Regions from separate parts of the Staphylococcus hsinchuensis genome, predicted to be linked through region 1. Evidence: riboswitches for the same ligand, from Rfam matches in the RefSeq annotation. Region 1 holds a riboswitch; each other region holds the start of a gene.
What was found. Region 1 has a riboswitch for thiamine pyrophosphate ahead of tenA (thiaminase II). Riboswitches for the same ligand answer to the same signal wherever they lie in the genome.
Positions count from the first base shown of each region.

Region 2: linked by a shared signal. The riboswitch ahead of QQM35_RS06760 (ECF transporter S component) and the one ahead of tenA (thiaminase II) in region 1 are both predicted to bind thiamine pyrophosphate.
Region 3: linked by a shared signal. The riboswitch ahead of QQM35_RS07485 (3-oxoacyl-ACP reductase) and the one ahead of tenA (thiaminase II) in region 1 are both predicted to bind thiamine pyrophosphate.

Region 1 is NZ_CP128355.1:24,913-33,191, forward strand. Features, by position in the region: gene QQM35_RS00130 (HD domain-containing protein) at 1-143, shown strand, start outside; gene yidC (membrane protein insertase YidC) at 206-1,066, opposite strand; gene thiE (thiamine phosphate synthase) at 1,150-1,791, opposite strand; gene thiM (hydroxyethylthiazole kinase) at 1,794-2,591, opposite strand; gene thiD (bifunctional hydroxymethylpyrimidine kinase/phosphomethylpyrimidine kinase) at 2,581-3,402, opposite strand; gene tenA (thiaminase II) at 3,395-4,084, opposite strand; TPP riboswitch at 4,155-4,256, opposite strand; gene QQM35_RS00160 (transglycosylase family protein) at 4,412-5,104, opposite strand; gene QQM35_RS00165 (single-stranded DNA-binding protein) at 5,594-5,998, opposite strand; gene QQM35_RS00170 (YwpF-like family protein) at 6,188-6,634, shown strand; gene fabZ (3-hydroxyacyl-ACP dehydratase FabZ) at 6,853-7,293, opposite strand; gene murA (UDP-N-acetylglucosamine 1-carboxyvinyltransferase) at 7,358-8,279, opposite strand, start outside.
Region 2 is NZ_CP128355.1:1,339,249-1,347,527, forward strand. Features, by position in the region: gene purN (phosphoribosylglycinamide formyltransferase) at 1-431, shown strand, start outside; gene purH (bifunctional phosphoribosylaminoimidazolecarboxamide formyltransferase/IMP cyclohydrolase) at 447-1,925, shown strand; gene purD (phosphoribosylamine--glycine ligase) at 1,947-3,188, shown strand; gene QQM35_RS06750 (energy-coupling factor transporter transmembrane component T family protein) at 3,246-4,052, opposite strand; gene QQM35_RS06755 (ABC transporter ATP-binding protein) at 4,045-5,457, opposite strand; gene QQM35_RS06760 (ECF transporter S component) at 5,470-6,045, opposite strand; TPP riboswitch at 6,128-6,229, opposite strand; gene QQM35_RS06765 (hypothetical protein) at 6,442-6,576, shown strand; gene graF (glycopeptide resistance-associated protein GraF) at 6,619-6,753, opposite strand; gene auxA (lipoteichoic acid stability factor AuxA) at 7,020-8,279, shown strand, end outside.
Region 3 is NZ_CP128355.1:1,490,731-1,499,009, reverse strand. Features, by position in the region: gene QQM35_RS07520 (YfhO family protein) at 1-239, shown strand, start outside; gene rplS (50S ribosomal protein L19) at 668-1,018, opposite strand; gene trmD (tRNA (guanosine(37)-N1)-methyltransferase TrmD) at 1,122-1,859, opposite strand; gene rimM (ribosome maturation factor RimM) at 1,859-2,365, opposite strand; gene rpsP (30S ribosomal protein S16) at 2,580-2,846, opposite strand; gene QQM35_RS07495 (hypothetical protein) at 3,029-3,532, opposite strand; gene QQM35_RS07490 (helix-turn-helix transcriptional regulator) at 3,538-3,726, opposite strand; TPP riboswitch at 3,880-3,979, shown strand; gene QQM35_RS07485 (3-oxoacyl-ACP reductase) at 4,090-4,842, shown strand; gene QQM35_RS07480 (LLM class flavin-dependent oxidoreductase) at 4,870-6,174, shown strand; gene ffh (signal recognition particle protein) at 6,289-7,656, opposite strand; gene QQM35_RS07470 (putative DNA-binding protein) at 7,680-8,012, opposite strand; gene ftsY (signal recognition particle-docking protein FtsY) at 7,999-8,279, opposite strand, start outside.

The DNA.
Region 1 (8,279 bases):
CCTCAGCAATCAAACATTTTTATGAAAAATTGTTTAAACTCAAATCATTAATGCATACAAAAACAGGTAAAAAAATGGCTGAGGAACGTCATGATTATATGAAAAGATTTGTTACTCAATTTTTTAATGAATGGTACTTTTAACTGTATCGATAATTTAAAAGAGCGAGGCTTTGAATTTCAAAGCCTCGCTCTTTATTTATACATTATTTCTTTTTCTTCTTATTAGAAACGACTTGTGTGTTGCCGCCTTTTTTATTAGTTTTTTCTTTGTTCATTTTTGCAAGCATAGGTTCAACTTCTTTTTTAGCTAATTTAGAATAATACATATTAGCAACTTCAGTTTGTACAACTAAGAACGCCGCACTGACTGACCAATATAAACCTAATGCAGAAACTGAACTTAGGGATACGAAGATAATCATAATTGGGGAAATAACCATCATCATGTAACCCATTTGTTTTTGTTCTTCAGGCATAGATCTTGATGATACGTAAGCCTGTAAAAAGTATAGCACACCCGCGATTATTGTAATCAAGATGTCTGGTTTAGCTAAGTTAAACCATAAGAAGTGTGGGTGATGAGAAAAACCTGCAAGATTTGATTTCAATGCAAAGTATAATCCCATGATAATAGGCATTTGAATAAGTACTGGTAAACAACCTAACATACTCTTCATAGGATTCATATCATATTTTTTGTAAACTTCCATGAGTTCTTGGTTCGCTGCCATTTTATCTTCCTGAGTACGCGCACGTTTAACTTTTTCTTGTACTTCATTTACCTCAGGTTTGGCAACTTTCATTTTTTCACGCATCATATGACTATTTTTATAGTTTGATAACATGAATGGTAATAAAACTAAACGAATCGCTAAAACTAAGACAATTATTGCAAGACCGTAATCATTATTAAAACTTGAGCCTAACCAATGAATCAACTTACTCATTGGATCGACGAAAGTATTAAAGAAAAATCCGTCTCTATTTTCTGGTTTAGAATAATCACAACCAGATAATAAAACCATTACACCTAACAATAAAGGTAATAACGTTTTCTTTTTCATTTTTCCACCTCTAACCTTTTATTCACATAAATAACATTCTATCATATAAGGCTTAGAGTGAAAATTAAAAAAAGCAATTTCTACTATTGTTCAACAGATTGTAATAAATGTTGCACAGTTTCACTGATGTTTTCACTTTTAGCTATAACAGATATAACCGATAAACCATCTGCCCCAGCTTCAACAATTTCATTAGCATTATTTACATCAATGCCACCGATTGCAACGATTGGCAAATCATTCACATATTGTCTTAGGGTTGGAATCATTTCTGGCCCTACTGGATGGTTCGCATCATCTTTGGAACGCGTCGCATACATCGGTCCTACGCCAATATAATCAACATTCGTTAAATCCGAATTATGATATTCTTCCACGTTACCTACGCTTAAGCCTATGATTTTATCTTTAAATTGAGATGCTACATCACTTATGGCTACGTCATCTTGTCCAAGATGAATACCGTCAGCATTAATTTGTTTAGCTAAAGTTACATCATCATTTACGATGAATGGCACATGATACTCTTTGCAAAGTTTAAATAACTCTGTAGCAAGTAATGCTTTTTCGTCACCTACACGAGCACCAGGACCTTTTTCTCTAAATTGAAACATCGTAATCCCGGCTTCTAAAGCTTCTCTTACAACCTCATGTATTGTAACACCATCAGGGATGTCTTGACTTCCACAAATAAAGTAAACCTTTAAATCAGATTTGTGAAACATATTTACACCTCTTGGACTTGATGATGTGTTAAATAGTCATCATAAGTGATTAATGATAAATAGTTGATTAATTCTACTGCAAATGTACCTGGGCCTTTATTTTGTGAAATATTGTCTGCTTGTTCCGCTGCAATATTATATATTGATACTGCTTCGATAAGTGCATTTATCGATAACTGAGAAAGTTGAGTTTGATCTACAAAGCTCGCTACTACAGCGCCTAATAAACAACCAGCGCCTGTAACCTTTGCTAATAGAGGAGAACCGTTATTTAGTTTAACAATTTGACCATTATGAGCAATAACATCTGTTTTTCCAGTAATAATAATGGCACACTTTAACTGCTCATGTGCTGATTTTGCAATATTAACAACATCTAATGAGTGATCACCTTCAGTACCTTTCATCTTTGTTTCACTATCAATTAAAGTTAATACCTCGGAACTATTTCCTTTAACGACGCTAACTTCAACTTCCTCTAAAAAACGCTTACAGAAGTCTTTTCGATATTGAGATGCGCCAACTGCAACCGGGTCAAATACGATAGGTGTTCCAACTTTATTCGCTGTTTGACCAATTTTAATGATATCCATTTCTTGATCTTTCGTTAATGTACCAATGTTAATAAGCAAAGTTTGCGCAACTTGTAACATATCTTCTGCTTCTTCAGGCGCTTCACTCATTGCAGGGCTTGCTCCTAGACTTAACAAACCATTTGCAGTGAAGTTTTTTACTACATCATTGGTATAACAAATCACTAATGGATTTTGAGTTCTTAACTGTTCTAAATTATTCGTCATCTAAGCCGACCTCTTTCATGTACGCAAAGTGATTCACTGGCCCTCTTCCTTGGCCTATTTCTGGTGTATGTTTAATACTTAAAGAAATGAATTTTTTCGCTTTTTGAACCGCTTCATAAATAGATTTACCTTTAGCAAGTTCAGCAGTTATGACAGCTGAGAAAGTACACCCTGTACCGTGTGTATGTTTTGTATCATAACGTGGCTCTTCGAATGTATACACATCATTTTGCGTAAAAAGATAATCTTTTGCATTCTGTTTATCTTCTGAATGGCCGCCTTTGATAACGACCCCTTTGCTGCCTATTTCATTGATAAAAACTTTTCCTGCTTGATAAATAGACTGTTCATCATTAATAGTTAAACCAGTAATTTCTTCTGCTTCAGGTAAATTTGGCGTTGCTACCATTGCATAAGGAAGTAATATATTTTGTAAATCTGCTTTAGCGTCATCTTCCATTAATGAATCTCCACTTTTTGCAAGCATAACTGGATCAATCACGTAAGGTAAATCAGGATATTTCTTTAAATAATCACGAATTAATTCCATCATGGGTTTGGATGCAATCATCCCTGTTTTAATCGCTTGAGGTAATTCATCATCAAATATACTCTCCATTTGTTCTGCCAACCAACTTTGATCAAAGTTGTGAATGTGTTGTACACCTTTCGTGTTTTGAGCAACAATACTTGTAATAGCAGCCATTCCATAGACACCACATGCATGGAATGATTTTAAATCTGCCATAACACCAGCACCGCCTGTAGGATCAGTGCCTGCAATAGTCAGTGCTATTTTAGGTTTATTCATGTGCATCTCCTCCAAATGACCACGCTTCTTCATTATATGACATTGCAAAGAAATTGCGTTCATGCACAGTACTTTGTAAGAAACATTCTTTAATTTCTTGTTTTTCATCTTCTGTACAATGTTCAGTTAATTTATTCATTAATTCATCAAATACTTCAACTAATTCGTCCATTTCAGTACTGTAAAATTCAAACCATTTTTTCAGACCAGATTGTTGATTTAAAGCATCATCTTTTAATGCTTGTTTAGCAATAACTTGGTAAACATATGGGCAAGGTGCCATTGCTGCAATCGTAAATGCTGCGTTTTCTTTAGCAAAGGCATTGAAATACATATGTTTAATATAATGATCGCCGCTTGGTGGCCAAACTTTTTCTTGTACTATTTCTTCATATGGTTCACCGACGTAATCTGCTAATATTTCATGCGCTTCTACTTCTCCACCCACTATGAATTGGATTTGTTCCACTAAAAATTTCACATCGTCTAATGATGATAACTTTGGAATAATTAATGCGTAGATATTCGCAAACTCTTTTAAATAAGAAGCGTCTGCTCTTAAATAAAATTTTGTAGCTGCTTTAGGTAATTCGCCGTGTAACATATCTTGAATAAAAGGGTCATTATAAATATCGTTGATAATTGGTTGCGAATCTTTTTTTAATTCTTCAGAAAATAACAAGTTGAATCCTCCTCAATAAAAAAACTACATTCAACGTAAGAATGTAGTTAATAATAGTTAATATCAATCGACTATAATGAAACTACTTCCCTACGTTGGTTTTAACCAAATCAGGTTTAAGGGTTTGAACACTATAATTCATCTCAGCCTATAGGCACCCCTAGTAGATTTTCTATAATATTTTGTTAAATTAACCATAACAAAACCACTATTCATTTGCAAAAGAACGGTTTGTTGAGCTATCTAAAAGTATTACATAATAAAAAAGAGTGAATACCGAATTCGGTATCCACTCTTCTTATATATTCATTTATATGAAAATTTATATTATGCAGTTACCCATTGTGAAGGACCAACAGTGTTGTATAATTTCATAGCTGCAGCGTCTTGTACTGATTCAGGAGCGTTTGCTGGTGATACACCTTTGTATTGAGCTGGTGCTACTGAATCCCAAGTGCTTTGTAAGAATTGATATTTACCTGCTGCACCTGATGAAGGGTTGATTGCGTGGATGTTACCACGTGATTCGCGTTGAGCGATTTGTTGTAAATGACTGTTTACATGTACTGAAGAACCAGTTGAAGCTGATTCGTTTGTTGTTTTTTGAGCTGGTTGAGCTTGTTTAGTTGTTGTTTGTTTTGGTTGTTGAGTTGCTTTTGTTTGTGGAGCAGCTTCTTGTTTTACAGCTGGTTTAGCAACTGATTTATGAGAAACTTGTTTAGTTTGAGTTTGGTTGTTTGAACCTTGATCACCATTTACGTACCAGTTAGAGCCGTATTTCCATGACCAGTAAGTACCATTTGATTCGAAATCATAGTGTAATTTGTCATATTTGAAGTTATAGTTATAAGCACCTGAATGTACTGGGTGTTCATTTAAATACTCTGGATTATGTTGAGCTTTGTTAGCTAAGTCTGCTTTATTGATATTTTGTTCTGCAGCATCTGCTGAATGTCCTGCTACTGCGCCAGTTACGCCTAAGCCTAATGCTAAAGTTGAAGTGATAACTGTTTTTTTCATTTCAATAAATCCTCCTATAAGATAATTAATTGTTTGATTAATTTGCTAAATACAATGTAACATCTTAAATCACCTTGTAGGTTACAGCCAAATGAAAATAACAGCTTTATTTTTACATATAGATTACATGTACTTTTACAATAATTAGTGCTAATAATTTCTTTATCGTTTGCTATGTTCAAATTTTACTGACAATTCTATCAATTGGTGCATGTAATACCTTTGTAAAATATCTGATTATTCTGTTTTTATTAACCATAAATTTACCTTTAATTTGCAATGACAGTATTTTATAAGTTTAAAAGTTTTAAATCTCTAGTAATTTCCATCATTTTATGTATGACATTTTGATAACAAATCTATCCTTCGATAGCTGGGGGAGGTCTAAAGAAGGATAGTATGTTTAAGAAGTATAATTGATAGTAGGAAATAAATGTGTATTAATTTAATAATGAACAACATAGATAAGTATTAAAATTAGGGGGAGTTTTAAATGATTTCGTACAAGTCACTGTCTTGTATCGTGTCTTCGAGGATTTCTTGATTATCTTTTGTAGTGTGGGGTTCGATTTCATCCTTGTGCTTTGAAGTTAAAAACTTAATTGTTTCAACGTATAACTCGGAAATAAAATGTGTTTGATCGTCTTTAACGTATTTTCTTGATTGCATTTGACCAGTTATTGCGACAAGCGATCCTTGATTGACATACTTAACAATGTTCTGAGCTACCTTGCCAAAAGATTTACAATAAATAAAACCAACTATGTTATTTTGATTTCTATCCTTATAATTCCTTTCGACAGCTACACAAAATGTTGTTAAATAGGTTTCCTCTTTTTCGAACAACTTTGGGTCTTTCGTCAATCGTCCGACGATAACGATATTATTAATCATGTGTCACCTCCTTGTAAATACATCATAGTTATTTTACAAAATGAGGTCAAAATACAATAAACAACTTTTTATTAGTAATATTCTAACAATATTTTACATTTAATTTCTTCTAAGGTAATAATTGCGTTATAATAAGTCTATAATTGAAGATATAGTAAAATTTAAAATTTTTATTTGGATGTGAAAACGATGAAAACATTTAAAGCAGTTCGATTTCAAATTGTTTCAGAAAATGGTGGCGTAACAGAATATGAAATCGATGATGGTGTAATTATAAATAAAGAAAGTAGCGGCACAGGTTGGCTATTAGAAATCGTTATTTCTGACTTCCATTTAGAAACAATGCAACAATATATGGATGATGAAACTTTATTAGATATCCGTGTTGTCATTACACGACCAGCCAATGACCCAGCTTTATTCGATGCAACGATTAAACATATTACTCAATTAGAGCGTGCCATTTCTGTCGTTTTTGAATGTCATATCTATACATTAAGACAAGTTTATGCAGAAAGCTTACTTGAACAACTTATAGACGATGGTTTAACTGGAGATGAGTTGAAGAAGACATTCAACCGAATGATGCAATCTAAACCAAGATTGAAAGATGAAAAACTAGAAAAGAATGAATGATTCGTTTTCTTGATAATATTCACAAATTACAAAGATAATGTATTTTATATTAAACTATACTCTACCCAAAATATCAGCGATTGTAGGAAAATTTCGTCCAACAATCGCTGTTTTTTTATAGTCAATTATTAATAAAAAAATAAAAGATGAACCGAAATTAAAAATTTCCGGTTCACCCTAATATACAATGCATATTTAAATTAAGTATGAGTTTATTCTTACTTATTGTCTTGTATTGCAAATGTTAATTCACAACTACATGCAAGTTGACCATCGACAGTTGCTTTAGCGCTACCTTTACCGATTGGTCCTTTCATTTTAGTAATTTCTACTTCTAAGTATAACGTATCACCAGGTGTTACTTGTTTTTTAAATCGGCATTTATCAATACCAGCAAATAAAGCAATTTTACCTTTATTTGCTTCGTTATTAAGCATTGCAACAGCACCTGTTTGTGCCAATGCTTCTGTAATTAATACACCAGGCATTACAGCGTATTCAGGAAAATGACCTTGGAAAAATGGTTCATTACCAGAAACTTGTTTAATTGCAGCACAACGTTGCCCTTCTTCATACTCAACGACACGATCAATTAATAAAAAAGGCTGTCTATGAGGAATAATTTCTTTTATTTGGTTATAGTCAAAAATCGTCTCCATTGATATAAACCTCCGAAAATATAATATAGTAATTGTTTTACCACTTACGTTACTATCATATCATTTAGTCGTTAATTCGTTTAATATCTGCACCTAATGCCTTTAATTTTCCGTGTAAATCAACATACCCTCTATCTAAATGTTTCAATTCAGTAACTTGAGTCGTTCCTTCAGCTACTAGTCCAGCTAAAATTAATGCTGCGGCAGCACGTAAATCTGTTGCTTTTACTTGTGCACCTTGTAGTTCGCTTTTTCCTTCAATCTTTGCACTTCTGCCTTCTACAGTAATTTGTGCATTCATTCTTTTAAATTCTGCCACGTGCATAAATCTATTTTCAAACACTGTTTCAGTTACAACTTTATGTCCTTCTGCAGTTAATAATAGTGCCATCATCTGTGATTGCATATCTGTTGGGAAACCTGGATGAGGTAGTGTTTTAACGTCTACTGGCTTTAAGGCACCTTCTGCACTTACACGAATGGCATCGTCTTCATAGTCCAATTGTACGCCCATTTCTTCTAATTTATAAATTAAACTTGTCATGTGTTCTTTAATTGCACCATTAACAAGAATGTCACCACGTGTTATAGCACCAGCAATGAGTAAAGTCCCTGCTTCGATTCTATCAGGGATAATTGAATGTTCTACACCGTGTAATGTTTCTACACCTTGAATTGTTATCGTATCAGTACCTGCACCAGAAATATTACCGCCCATTTCATTGATATAGTTAGCTAAATCAACAATTTCAGGTTCGCGTGCAACATTTTCAATGACTGATTTACCTTCAGCCAATGAAGCAGCCATTATAATGTTTTGAGTTGCACCTACGCTTGGAAAATCTAAATGGATTGTAGTACCTTTAAGACCATCTTTCGTACTTGCATAAATAAATCCATTTTCCATATGGAGTTCTGCACCTAATTCTTCAAAACCTTTAATATGTTGTTCAATTGGACGTGAACCTATTGCACAACCACCTGGG
Region 2 (8,279 bases), 880 kb from region 1:
AACGCGCTAGAAAATTCAACCTCGATGTGCATATTAATGAGTTGAAGAACTTTGATTCTAAAGCAGATTACGAACGAAAGATTATAGAATGGTTAACTGCCGAGAAAGTAGAGTGGATTATCTTAGCTGGTTATATGAAGCTTATCGGTGAGCATATACTCAATGCATATGATAGACGGATTCTAAATATACATCCGTCCCTTTTACCTAAATACAAAGGGAAAGATGCAGTTGGACAAGCATTTGAAAGTGGAGATACGGTGACAGGTTCAACCGTACATTATGTAGACAGTGGGATGGACACAGGAGAAATTATCGAACAAGGAACTTGTCCAATTTATAAAGAAGATACGAAAGCACAATTGGAAGAGCGTATCAAAGCAATCGAACATCAATTATATCCAGAAGTTATATCAAAAATCATTCAATAAGAGGTGCTAAGTAACATGAAAAAAGCAATTTTAAGTGTATCAAATAAAAGTGGCATTGTTGCGTTTGCTCAATCTTTAAACAAATTAGGATATGAGTTGTATTCAACAGGAGGCACAATGCGTACTTTAGTCGATGCTGATGTCCCTGTTAAATCAATTTCAGATTTAACGCAATTTGAAGAAATTATGGATGGACGTGTGAAAACATTGCATCCATCAGTACACGGTGGCATTTTAGCAGATCGTGATAAACCTGAACATCTTGAACAGTTAAAAGAACAACATATTGATTTAATCGATATGGTAGTTGTGAATTTATATCCGTTCCAAGAAACAGTAGCTAATCCTGATGTTACTGAAATGGATGCAATTGAAAACATTGATATCGGTGGACCGACAATGTTACGTGCAGCAGCTAAAAACTTTAAACATGTCACAACTGTTGTACACCCATCTGATTATAATGACGTAATCGAAAGATTAGAAAACGATAATTTAGATGAAGATTTCAGAAAATCATTGATGATTAAAGTATTTGATCACACAAATCAATATGATGCTGCAATTGTTGAGTTCTTCAAAGATAATAAAGAACAATTACGCTACGGTGAAAACCCACAACAATCTGCGCATTTCGTACGTACTTCAGACGCATTGCATACATTAGCTGGTGCAAAACAATTACATGGTAAACAGTTAAGTTTCAATAATATTAAAGATGCAGACGCTACACTTTCATTAGTAAAACAATTTGATAAACCAGCAGCTGTTGCAGTTAAACATATGAATCCATGTGGTGTAGGGGTAGCAGATACAATTGAACAAGCTTACAAATATGCATACGAAGCGGATAGTCAATCAATCTTTGGTGGTATTGTAGCATTCAATAGAACAGTAGATACTGAATTAGCACAGTCTTTACATGAAATCTTTTTAGAAGTAGTCATCGCACCTAAATTTACGCGAGAAGCGTTCGATGTATTAAGTCAGAAGAAAAATATTAGATTGTTAGAAATTGATATGACGATTGATAATAGTGAAAAAGAGGTTGTATCTGTTTCAGGAGGATATCTCGTTCAAGATAAAGATAACGTCGTTACAAATCGTGAAGAGATGGAAGTCGTTACCGAAGCAGAACCTACGGAAGCTCAATGGGATGCAATGTTATTAGGTTGGAAAGTCGTTGCATCAGTTAAAAGTAATGCAGTTATTTTAACGAACCCTAAACAAACTGTTGGTATTGGTGCTGGTCAAATGAATCGTGTTGGTTCAGCAAAAATTGCCATCGAAAGAGCAATCGAAATTAATGATGAAGTCGTTATGGTTTCAGATGGTTTCTTCCCTATGGATGACACAGTAGAGCTTGCGGCACAATCAGGCATCAAAGCGATTATTCAACCTGGTGGCTCTATTAAAGATAAAGACTCTATTGAGATGGCAAACAAACACGGAATTGCAATGGTAACAACTGGCGTACGTCATTTTAAACACTAATATTATGGAGGTAAATCAAGTATGAAAATTTTAGTCATAGGTGCAGGTGGTAGAGAGCATGTACTAGCGCATAAATTACATCAATCTCCACTCGTCAATGAATTATTTGCCATACCAGGAAATGATGCAATGTCAGAAATTGCACAAGTGCAAAGTGATATAGCTGAAACAGACCATGATACAATCGTGTCATTTGCACAAGAACATGATATCGATTGGACAGTTATTGGGCCTGAACAACCTTTAACTGAAGGTTTAGCAGATAAACTTGAAGCAAATGACATAAAAGTATTTGGTCCTAAAAAAGCAGCAGCCCAAATCGAAGGTTCAAAGCTATTTGCCAAACAGCTCATGCAAAAATATGACATACCTACTGCAGAATACAAAGAAGTCAAAACAAAAACCGAGGCTCAAAATTATATCCAACGTTGTGAATACCCAATTGTATTGAAAAAAGACGGGTTAGCTGCAGGTAAGGGCGTTATCATTGCTAATAATTTAGAAGAAGCAAATGAAGCTGTTGAGAAACTTTATCCTGAAGAAGACGGTATCGTTGTTTTTGAGCAATTTTTAGAGGGTGAAGAGTTCTCATTAATGACATTTGTTAATGGAACATATGCAGTTCCATTCGATTGTATTGCTCAAGATCATAAACGTGCCTTCGATCATGATGAAGGTCCAAACACAGGTGGTATGGGTGTTTATTGTCCAGTGCCACATATCGGTGAAGATGTGTTACAACAAACAAACGACAAGATTGCGCAACCTATTGCAAAAGCGATGGTTGAGGAAGGTACACCGTTCTTTGGTCTGTTATATATTGGTGCGATTTTAACGTCAGAAGGTCCAAAAGTAATTGAATTTAATGCACGTTTTGGAGACCCTGAAGCACAAGTATTATTAACGCGTATGGAAAGCGACTTAATGCAACACATCATTGATTTAGAGCAAAAACAACCCATTACATTTAAATGGAAATCACAATCAGTTGTTGGTGTAATGTTAGCATCAAAAGGCTATCCTGGTAGTTATGAAAAGGGTAAACAAGTATCAGGTTTCACTTTAGATGGTAAGTATTTTGTAAGTGGATTAAAGAAAGAGCAAGACAAATATGTAACTTCTGGTGGACGTGTTATTTTAGCGATAGGTGAAGGTGATGATATCGCAAAAGCGAAAGTACAAGCCTATGAAGCGGTTGATAAAATAGAAAGTGATGCACTCTTCTATCGTTCAGATATTAGTGATAAAGCAATAAAAAAATAAATAAAAATCGTCGACATCATATAAAGCGTTTTGATGTCGACGATTTTTTAATTTAAATTAATACATATTTGAAACACGCACATCATGGATGCCTGATATTGGAAGCATATGTGCACATATACCTGCTACAAGCACAATACATAGCACTACTATAATAAAGATTAAATCTTTGTAAGAGAAACCTGCATAGTAATAATATGTTCGCTTGCCATCTTGGAATCCTTTTTTCTCCATCGCAACGGATAATTGATGAGCCTTGCGGATGTTTTGACTTAATAAAGGAATAAGTAAATGTTTGAGTCTCTTAAAACCTCTATAATTTTTGGCATCTATCATTTGATAACGCATTTTTAAAGAGCGCCTTAATTGAATGAGTGAAGTTATCATAAGTGGAACCATACGGATAGCTGCCATAAAGGCGTATGCAAACTTAGGTTTTACCTTTAAGTGTTGCATAAGACTATAAAAAATCATAACTATTTCAGATGTGAAGGCAAGCACCATACCATAAGTTGCGACAGTAAATGAACGTAAAGCTAAGTGCAACCCTCGATATAAACTTTCCACACTGATTTTTATAAATCCGAATTTGAAAATGACATGAGTGCCTTCACCATAAAAAATCATGAAGAGGCAAGATAAAAAACAGAAAAATATCGTGGCGACGATAAATGATAGTGTCACTTTCATCTTTAAACCACTAAATAATAACAAGAACACCAACATGAATATTCCTAGATATAACATATAATCAAACTGGTGTATAAAGATGACATAAAAGAACAATAAGATACCTAAAGTAAGTTTGGTGATAATGTTGACGTCATCAACAAATGTATAATGTTTTTTCCAAATATCAAACATGAGCTACCTCCTCGACTTCAACCAATTGTTGTTGATTTACATGTAAACGAAGTGTAGGATAGCGTGATATGATTTCAGGATCATGTGTTACCATGATAATCGTTTGACCTTTCGTAATACGTTCATTAAATAAATTGATTAAATTGAATGTATTATGACTATCCAATCCGAATGTAGGTTCATCTAATATAATAAACTTTGAATTAGAACTTAAAGCAATCGCAACGCTTAAACGTCGTTTCTGACCCACTGAAAGCTCGAATGGGTGTTGAGATTTAACTCTTTCTAAATCTAATGTTTGTAACATTGATAGTGTTAACGCGTCCGCTTTCTTTTCATCTGTTTTATGATTTTTAAACTGAATATTGATTTCTTCATATACAGAATTCGTCATAAATTGTAATTCTGGGTTCTGATATACGAGATACATATGTTGAGCTGCTTCTTTAATTTTAGACAATTTTTTCTGATTAAAATACATTTTCCCATCGTATTTAATTAACTGCATCATTGATTCAAGTAAAGTTGTTTTACCCGAGCCGTTACGTCCAGTAATCGTAATCCATTCACCTGAGTCGATTTCTCGATAGGGGATGTGGATGAGTTCATGTTTACTCCGTTTTATATGAGTATCTTTAAATTCAAATTTATCATCATCTGTTATTTGCGGTTGGTATTTAATAGGTTGTGGTGCTGCGTTCCATGCTTTCGGATGCCAAACACCATATTCAGATAACAGATGTTCATAATTGTTTAAAATATTTATCGGTGTATCATCTGCAACAATCGCACCATCATAGTTAATTAAAATAACGCGGTCCACATGTTGCCAAATGTGTTCAACTTTATGTTCGACAATAATGACAGTTTGATTTGACCATAAGTCCTTAATTTTGTTCCACAAATCAGCGGTAGATTCGATATCCAACATCGCGGTTGGTTCATCTAAAAACAGTGTGTCGGCTTGTTGCAATAATGTTTCAGCTATTGCAAGCTTCTGTTTCATACCGCCACTTAAATGGTTAATGTATTGTTCTTTATCGACATCTAGTCCTACAGCTGATAAGGCTTCTTCAATGTGTCTGTCCATTTCATCTCTGGGCACTTGACGGTTTTCTAACACAAATGCAAGTTCTTCGTATACTTTAGGCATACAAAATTGTGCATCGGGATCTTGGAATATCATGCCACAATGTTTATCAATTTGGAGTTTATCGTATTTCATTGGTAAATCGATTAATTCTGGCACAATTCCACTTAAAACATTCAATAAAGTGCTTTTGCCAGAGCCAGATGGACCAACAAGTAATACCTTTTGTTTATCAGGTATTTCTAAATTTAAATTATCAAATGTTTTATGATCGACACTTGGATATTTAAGTCGTAAATTTTTTGCGATTATCACATTAAGAGCCCCTTATAAATTGTCGTAGTCACTTTTGTTTGAAGTTCTAAACAATCTCGTTACTCCTGTCTGATCTAATGCCTTAACGATTAAGTAAGAGAATAAACCAGCTACTACGATGCCTCCGATGAGACGGAAAATAATATATAATGCTAAATTCCATCCTGCTAGTTCATTTAAATAACCATATGCAAAATCTAAAGGTAATGTAGAGATAGCTGTTAATAATCCGGCGAGCATTGCGACCATTGCTGAACGAGACTTATATCTAAAGATAGCGAATATAATCTCACAAGCTAAACCTTGGATAAAGGCATAAATCATTACGGCGGGATCGAATTTTCCTGTAATGATTGTTTCCCCAGCGCCTGCAGCAAACTCTGCTAATAATGCGATTCCTACTTTTGGAATAATTAAGTACGCAACAACAGCAGCCATAAACCATGCGCCATAAGAAAGCTCTTCAATATGTAGCCCAGTTACTTTCATTGCATTGTAAACTACATACCAAAGGTTATATATGACCGCAAAGACAACAGCAATTAATACGGTAACAAGTATTTCTGATAATTTGAGTCCTTTTGACATTGTTCTTCCTCCTAATATAAAAACGCACAACCTAAAATAGATTGTGCGTACGAAAGCATCCGAATCACAGTTTGTGTATACACATTGATTCGGTACACTTTCCTACGCTAGTTTCATCTAGATCAGGTTCGAAGGGTTTGAGGGTTTACCTCATCTCAGTCACAAAACACCCCTAGTGCGAATGTTATATTTAAATTTTAATTCTAATGTATGCCTTTTGTTACATCCTGTCAAGGTTATCATGGAATGTTCTTTTCGTAAATTGGGACTGGGACAGAAATCGAAATTTCTATTATAGAGATTTCGTAGTTTCACTCATTGACAAAAAGGGAGTGGGACAGAAATCGAATTTCCTAATAAAGATTTCGTAGTCCCACACGGGAAGGATGACTAGGATTGAAAAAAGCTTGTTATAAGCGCATTTTCAATTCAGACATCTACTGCCAAGTTGATAAAAAGTCTGAAAAACCTATTATTGTCTCAGACGCAGATGTTTGTGGTAATTTGAATATAAGAAAAATCATGAATTAAAAAACGCCATTCACGTAAAAGGGAATGACGTTAATCTATTTTTTAGTCTAATGTGTCTTGAATATCTTGTTGTGTTTCTTCAGAACCTTCATCTTTAGATTCTTGTTGTTCTTTTAATTTATCTTCAGCTTTTTTTGCTTCTTCGGCAGCTTGTTTGTTTTGTTCTTCTTTACTCATATCACATACACTCCTTACCATATTTGTAAAATATGTTTCACTCTATATTTACCCGTTTCGATAAAATTAAACCACTAACAATTGTTATAACGTCGACGATATAATGGAGGACGTTGGAATTTCTGTACTAAAAATTTTTGTCACATGTATTGTAGAAGTTTAAATATGCAAATTATAAGGTATTTATATCATACTAAAGACTTATTTGCTAATTTATTAAAGACAAGAACGCGATGTTCATATATAATAACCTTGAGGTGAATGGTATGTCCTTTTTAAAGAAGCACGCTGAGATATTATACAGTTATATTATTGGCATTGTTTCTCTATTTTTAGGTCTCATTATTTTAGTGAACTTATCATTAATAAACAAATTAAATGGTAAAGGTAAGATTGACTTACATATTCATAATGTATGGGACTTTATAAATGCATTTTTTAGAGAAATAATTCGTGTGATGAGTAATTATATTGGGAGTTTCCCGATTATCAGTGCTATTTTAATAATATTATTTGGAATTGCATTAATTTATATTGGCGTAACACTTTTTAGAACAACGAGCTATGATTACGATATTTCTATTTTCTTTTTAGTCATAGGTGTTTTATTCTTCATCATTACAATTGCATTAATGACGCAAGTTTATAGTTTCTTTGCAATCATATTCATCATACCGTTTGCTATACATATAGGTTACATTATTTATAAGGATGAATTAAATCCTAATCATAGAAAAGCCCATTTCTTATGGATAATCTTTTCATATGGTATTACCTATTTGTTAACGCAAATTGTACTATACGGTCGTATAGATGATAAACAGATTGTACCTGTAGACATCTTAAGTGTGAACACTTTCTTCTTAATTATGTGGTTATTAGGTCAAATGGCGATTTGGAATTTCTTATTCTTAAGAAGATCATTGCCTTTAACGAAACAGGAATTAGGGGAAGAAGAACCGGAATTATCACGAACTAAAAAAGAATCAATGTCTAATCAAACTAAAGAACACTTTAAAAGTATACAAGACAAAACAACAGAGTTTACTAGAAAAACAAGAAGAAGCGTTGATTTACAAAAGGTTAGAGATAAAAAAGATAAGTTTATCACTAAATGGAAAGAGAAAATTGATATTCAAGAAGATGATATTCCAAATTGGATGAAAAAACCAAAATGGCTTAAAACATTTTACGTAGAGCTCTTCTGTGGGGCAGTGTTACTATTCTTTACTTTATTTGAATTTAGTAACCGAAGCGAAATCTTCACAAGTGATTCTTGGGATTTATCACAAACACAAGTAGTCATAGAATGGGTAACATTATTAATTCTAATGTTAATCATGATTGCTTACATTTTAACTACATTAACGAATTATTTAAGAGGTAAGTTCTACTTCTTACATTTATTCTTAGTAAGTATATTATTCTTCAAATTATTAACAGAATTCGCAAACATCATGGTCCATGGTTCATTATTCTCAACATTTATTACGCCAACATTATTATTAATGTTAATTACAATTACA
Region 3 (8,279 bases), 730 kb from region 1:
TCGTGTTGCCAATGGCCTATAGAGAAGGTATGCATGCACAAGCAAATGGTAAGCAAGTTCCAGTACAACAAGGTAACGGTATAATGACCGTGATCCCAGTAGAAAAAGGACAACAAACGATTAAACTCAGTTATACACCACCACACACACTTTTATTAATTCTCCTAAGTAGTATTGGAATCATACTCAGTATTGGTTTCACATGGTGGTTGAGACACAAGTTAAAAGTTAAAAAATAATTACGTAACAATCCATTTAATTGTTCCGTATAATAAAAAAAGGACGAGTCTGAGATAAACATAGGTTTCTCAGACTCTTTATCAACTTGGCAGTAGATGTCTGAATTGAAAATGCGCTTATAATAAGCTTTTTTCAATCCTAGTCATCCTTGCCGGGATGGGACTGCGAAATCTTTAATAAAAATTCGATTTCTGTCCTACTCCCACTTTTTTATTAACAATTTCAAAATTTGTTCATACATCTATATTTAAACTGACTATTATCGTTTTCGTCTCGATTTCATCAAGTCATCCTTCACAATAAAATGTACATCATAAAATGAAATTTATTATTATACAAAAAAGGTCTGAGACACTGAAAATGTCTCAGACCTTTTTTATATCGTAAATTGCTTAAAACTGTACTTTGTTTAAACCTTATTTGCTGATTAACGAATTTCTTTGATTCGAGCAGCTTTACCACGTAATTCACGTAAGTAGTATAATTTAGCACGACGTACTTTACCACGACGTCTAACTTCGATTTTTTCGATTTTAGGTGTGTGTAATGGGAATGTACGTTCAACACCTACACCTGAAGAAATCTTACGTACTGTGAAAGTTTCTGAAATACCTCCACCGCGACGTTTGATAACTACACCTTCGAATACTTGGATACGCTCACGGTTACCTTCAATAATACGTACGTGTACTCTTAAAGAGTCACCTGGACGGAATGAAGGGATATCTGTGCGTAATTGTGATTGTGTAACTGCTTCGATTAATTTGTGATTACTCATAATTTATTCTCTCCTTCAGCCTATGTTCTTGCCTCGACAAAATATAGCAGCGGACCATAGTGATTTTTCGTGCTTCGCACACTTAAAATATATTAGCACACTGCTATTTATTTTTCAATTGCTTTTTGTGATTTTCCAGTATCTTTTTATCATTATCTGAAAGATCATAATGCTCTAATAAATCAGGACGTTTCTCCCATGTTCTGATTAACTTTTGTTCGTGTCTCCAAGCATCTATATGGGCATGATTTCCTGATAATAACACTTCAGGCACTTCCATATCATTATAATTTCGAGGACGTGTGTATTGAGGAAATTCTAATAAGCCGTCTTGAAAAGAATCATCTTCATGTGACTGTTGATTACCTAGCACACCTGGTAATAATCTTACGATAGCATCTGTCATTACCATTGCCGGTAATTCTCCACCTGTTAATACATAATCACCCATAGAGATTTCATCGGTTACTAAATGTTCACGTATACGTTCGTCATAACCTTCATAATGACCACAAATGAACACAAGATGATCTGATTCACTCAATTCTTGAGCAATTTCTTGACTGAATGGGCGGCCTTGAGGGCACATTAATATAACACGTGATTCAGCTGTTTGTTCAATGTGCTCTAAAGCATTAAACATTGGTTCAGGCTTCAATACCATACCTTGACCCCCACCAAATGGATAATCGTCTACCTGATTGTGTTTATTATTAGCATAGTCACGAAAATTATGCGTATGAACTTGTAATAATGATTTATCTTGCGCTCTTTTTAAAATTGAATGATTTAAAACGCCATCAAACATTTCTGGAAATAATGTTAAAAAATCTATTTTCATTAGTCTAATAACCCTTCCATTGGTGTAATTGTAATACTTCTACCTTCTACGTCTACATCTTTCACCACATCTGCAATATATGGGATTAAATATTCTTTCTCACCTTTGACAATCCAGACGTCATTTGCACCCGTTTCCATAATATTAATCACACGTCCAATTGGCGTGCCCTCATCGTCAAACACAGTACAACCAATAATATCAGAATAGAAGTATTCATGTTCCCCTAATTCGATTTCTTCGTGATCGCGTTCTTGTAATAAAGTTTCGCCCTTTAAATATTCGATATCATTAATATTGTTTACACCTTCAAATGTAACTAAATGAAATCCTTTATGTACTCGGTGTGAAGCGATTGTGAATTCGATAGGTTGTTGATCTTCACGTTCGATTGTCACAATTTCTCCTGGTTGAAAACGTGTATCTGTAAAATCTGAATTTGATTTTATTTTAATTTCACCTTTTACACCATGTGTATTAACGAATTTACCTACTTCAACTTTCATATTCTGTCCCTCCGCTTTTTAAAATTCACACGGATACCCATTGCTGGCCATGTTCCAAACTCACTATATTATAACACGTATCATTACTCAAAGTATTACCTAAATCATAAGCTATAGTTAGATCAACCATAGCAATTTCTAAAATTTAACTTACTAAGTAAAGAAGGCTGAGACAAAAAATGTCTCAGCCTTTAAACTTGCTATACATATCAAACTATTTTAGTTCGTCGAATTTTTTCATAATACCTTGTTTAGATAAGATATTGTGAACAGTGTCAGTTGGTCTTGCACCTTCTTTTAACCATTTTAATGCTAGCTCTTCGTCGATTTTAACTTCTGGAGCTTGAACATTATTTGGGTTGTAAGTACCAATTTGTTCAATGCTACGACCATCACGTGGCGCACGAGCATCAGCTGCTACAATACGGTAGAATGGATTTCTTTTAGAACCTAAACGTTTTAAACGTAATTTAACTGCCATTTATATTCTCTCCTTTAATATGTTTTACTTTTTATTTTCTACAAGAAGTAATGATAACAGTTAAATATCTACTTGTAAAGAGTTTATTCTTTACCATTTCAAAAAATATTGTTTTGTATCATGTCAGGCAGTTAGTGCTATGGAATAATGGATCGAAAGGTATTAACTATTTACCCATGACACTAGTCTTCAATTTTAATTTTACTTTTCGCTACAAAGTAAGATAGAAAACTAAAGACAAAACCAGCTATAAATGAAGAAAAGAGAGTATAACCTTCAATTTGCAGCTGTTTAGTTATGCATAGATTGAATACTATGCTAAATATTAAATACGTAAATACAATGAATATACCGGAAATAAAACATTGAAATCGTATCTTTTTCAATAATTGTCGATATTCGTGCTGAGAAGTAACTAATTCATCTCTTACATCTTCCTTTCTCAAGGAAATCATAACTGTCAATGCTTCTACAAACCCTAAGACCATGAGTAAAATGCTACCTAAAGAAATTTGCTTGAAGTAAGCATCAAAACAAATACTTATAAATGCGAATAAAATTGTGAGATAAAATGAAATAAAAAAGACGCTTACTATCTTTGAATAAATGATTTGTAATTCTCTCTCGTCCTTATCATTAATGAAACCGAGAAAACGTTTCATATGCTTCTGATTGTTTTCATTCATTTTAATTACTCCTCCCAAAAAATATCGTCTAATGTTGCGCCTAATGCTAGACAAATGTTAATACATAAATTTAATGAGGGATTGTACTTATTATTTTCAATTAAATTAATTGTCTGTCTTGAAACATTTACCTTTCGAGCTAATTCTAATTGAGATAATTGATTCTTTTTCCTATATTCATTAAGTTTATTCAAGCAATCACACCTCAAAAATGTCATATATATTGTACATTAACGATAGTATATACTGATGTTGATGTCAAATATATATGACAAAAGGACATACATTCTATTTCACAAAGCTTGACACAACAGTCGATTAACTTTACATTGAAGTTAAATTAAATAAATAGACACTAGGGGTGTTTTTAACTGAGATAAGCTTTAGCTCAAACCCTTCGAACCTGATCTAGTTTGAACTAGCGTAGGAAAGTGTGGATGATGTTATCGTTGATTTAGAATTAAATTCTATTGATATAAACATGAATTTCTCATACACAACTTTCTTTTTATGAAAGTTGTGTTTTTTATTGATTAAATATTTTAGGAGAGATGTATATGCGTAAAACAGTATTAGTTACAGGTAGTAGCCGTGGATTAGGTGCAACTACTGTTAAAACATTGGCTGAGCAAGGACACAACGTTGTAATTAATTATTTTCAAAGTGAATCAAAGGCTCAACAGCTCGTGGAAGAAATCGGTACAGATCAAGCGATTGCTATTCAAGCCGATGTAACAAAAAGAGATGAAGTAGAAGCATTAGTTCAGAAAGCGTCACAACATTTCGGTCAAATTGATGCTATCGTGAATAATGCACTCGTTGGTTTCAAATTTGACCCGACACAACAAAAGGCATTTAAAGATTTATCTTGGGAAGATTACCAACAACAACTTGATGGTACGTTGAAATCAGCTTTTAATGTGATACAGAGTGTATTACCTCAATTTATAGATAGACAAGATGGTGCAATTGTTTCTATCGGTACTAACTTATATCAAAATCCTGTTGTTCCCTATCATGAATATACAACAGCTAAAGCAGGTCTCATTGGTTTAACTCGTAATGTAGCCGCTGAATTAGGTCAACAAGGCATACGAGCTAATGTAGTTTCTGGTGGGTTACTAAAGACAACAGACGCAAGTGCAGCGACGACGCCAGAGGTATTCGATATGATTGGCCAAACTACGCCTTTAAGAAAGGTTACAACACCACAAGATGTAGCAAATATGGTAGCTTATTTAATTTCTGATCAAGCTACAGGTATAACAGGTCAAAACTTTACAATTGATGGCGGTTTAACGATGAATTAATTTTTCTTATGTATGAGGTGTGAGTTTATGAATAATGAAGAAACAAAGGAAATCAATATAGGGATATTAATCATTGCATGTGGACATCATCAAGCAGCATGGTTAATGCCCGATTCTAGTATCGAACGTGTAGGAGATATGACTTACTATCAAGAATTAGCACAAATCGCAGAACGCGGTCTATTTGATGCGGTATTTTTTGCAGATAATCAAGCTTTCCCTGCAAATTCAGATAGCGATATGCCTGCGTTTTGGTTTGATCCTATTGTCAGTTTATCTGTCTTATCTCAAGTAACAAATCATGTGGGACTAGTTGCAACCATTTCGAGCACTTTCTCAAATCCATTTACCGCAGCACGCCAAATATTGAGTTTAGATCATATTACTGGTGGGCGTATCGGATGGAATCTTGTGACTTCCATGACAGACTTAGAAGCATGGAATCATAATTTACCTGAACTTCCTGAACGTGCTTCACGTTATGAAAAAGCAGATGAATTTGCAGAATTAATGAATAAGTTACTCGTTTCATGGGATGAAAAAGACTTTATACATGATAGACAAAATCAACGTATCATCAACTCAGACGAGATTAATGCGTTTAATCATCAAGGTAAGTATTTTAACGTTAATGGTCCTCTGACTGTTCCAAAAAGCCCTCAACAAAAACCAGTTGCGATGCAAGCAGGTGCATCAAAGCAAGGTGTAGCTTTAGCCACTAAATATGCAGACGCAGTTTATTCTGTATCATGGAACTTAAAGCAAGCAAAAGCCTTTCGTAAAAAACTAGATACCCAAATAGAAAATAGCGATGTAGAACAAAGACATATTAAAATCTTCCCCGGTTTAGTCACATATGTAGGCGAAACGACGGAAGAGGCCTATGCTAAAAAGGAACGATTAGATCAATCGCTACCAATTGAGGCAGCTTTAAATCAACTCAGTTTCTTTATACAACAAGATTGTAGCGACTGGAACTTGGATGAACCTGTACCACCCTTACCGCCTGTAGAAGAATTCACGGGTCCAGTTGGGCGTTATGAGACAGTTTTAGAAATTATTCGTGATACCGAACCAACATTACGTGAATTACTCGGTTACCTTAGTGCAGGTGGCGGTCATTTAACACTTATCGGTACTCCTAAAGAAATTGTAGATACGATGCAAGAATGGATTGAACTTGGTGTGGCTGATGGCTTCAATTTAATGCCACCAGTTCTCCCTAATAGTTTAGAAGATTTCGTAGACTATATCATACCTGAATTGCAAAGAAGGGGCTTATTTAGAACAGCTTATGAAGGTTCTACGTTTAGAGAAAATTTAGGCATTTAATTTACGATTCCGTAAATCTTAACTTATCCCACTTTTTTTAAAAATAGATGCAAAATAAAAACACGGTAGCTCGCGCATTGCGATTACTACCGTGCTTTTTTATATCTTTATTGCTTAGAATGGTAAATTCATACCATTAAGCATGTTTTCCATTTGTTTACGTTTACCTTTTTTACCTTTGCCGCCACCAGTGAATTGTTTCATCATTTTCTTCATTTCATTGAATTGTTTCATAAGACGATTCACTTCTTGTAATGAACGGCCAGAACCTTTGGCAATACGTTTCTTACGAGAGACATTAAGTGTTTCTGGATTGCTACGCTCAGTCGCAGTCATTGATTGAATAATTGCTTTAATATGGTCTATCTGTTTGTCGTCCATTTTAAGATTGTCTAGACCTTTCATCTTATTCATACCAGGAATCATTTTCATAATGTCATCTAATGGTCCTAAGTTCTTCACTTGGTCTAATTGTTCAAGGAAATCATCTAGGGTAAATGATGAAGTTCTCATTTTTTTCTCAAGATTTTTCGCTTTTTCTTGATCTACATCTTGTTGTGCCTTTTCAATGAGACTAAGAACGTCTCCCATTCCGAGTATACGTGATGCCATTCGTTCTGGATGGAATAGTTCTAAACCATCTAATTTTTCACTCACACCGACAAATTTGATAGGTTTCTGCGTTACAGAACGGATTGAAAGTGCTGCACCACCACGTGTATCACCATCAAGTTTTGTTAATGTTACACCAGAAATTGTGAGTTGATCATCGAATGATTGTGCTACATTAACAGCATCTTGACCTGTCATGGCATCAACGACTAACATAATTTCATCAGGTTTCGTAATTTCTTTAACGTCACTTAATTCTTGCATCAATGCTTCATCTACATGTAAACGCCCAGCAGTATCAATAATTACGAAATCTAAATGTTCTTCTTTTGCATGTTTAATCGCATTGTCCACGATTTGTTGTGGTTTAACTTGGTCACCTTCTGTATATACTGGAATGTCGATTTGTTTACCGACAGTTTCCAATTGGTCAATTGCAGCTGGTCGATAAATATCTGCTGCAACGAGTAATGGCTTTTTATTATATTTTTTACGCATTAATAGTGCTAGTTTACCAGCAGTTGTCGTTTTACCTGCACCTTGTAAACCAACCATCATTACAACAGTTGGCGGCTTGTTAGCCATCTTTATGGTAGAGTTCTCCCCACCCATCAGTTGTGTTAGTTCGTCTTGTACGATCTTGATGACTTGTTGACCAGGTGTAAGAGATTTCATTACATCTGAACCCAAGGCTCTATCTGATACAGTCTTTACAAATTCTTTAACGACTTTAAAGTTAACATCGGCTTCTAATAACGCTAATCTTACTTCACGCATCATTGTTTTAATATCAGCTTCAGTTACTTTACCTTTGCCTCGAATTTTTTCCATCGTTCCTTGTAAACGATCGGATAATCCTTCAAAAGCCATATTAATTCCCTCCTTTAACTAATTTATTCTAAATCCTCAAGTTGTTGAATGTATGCATTCATTTTATGTGGATCATTTGTATATTTTTTCATTTCATCATATATCAATTTTCGTTGTTCAAAGCTTTTATACAATCCCAATTTGGCTTCGTAATCTTCTACTAAATCGCCAGTTCTTCTTATGTTATCATACACTGCTTGTCGACTCACATCAAACGTGTCAGCAATTTCACTCAGTGAATAATCTTGAAGGTAGAATAATTCTAAGTAATTGCGTTGTTTCTTTGTGAGAAGTGATTGATAAAAATCAAACAGGTAATTCATGCGAATCGTTTTAATTAAATCATTTTGGCTCATGGTATTGACCTTCTATCTCATTATCAGTTGACTCTGATTGTTCCTCATTATGGTCAATTTCAGATTCATCTACATTTTGTTCTATCATATCAGCGAATAATCCATAGACATAACTTTCTGGGTTAAACGGTTGTAAGTCGTCTAGTTTTTCACCTAAACCTACGTATTTAACTGGTATGTGTAATTCATTTCGAATTGCTAATACAATACCACCTTTAGCTGTACCATCTAATTTAGTTAATACGATACCTGTTACATTAGTAACTT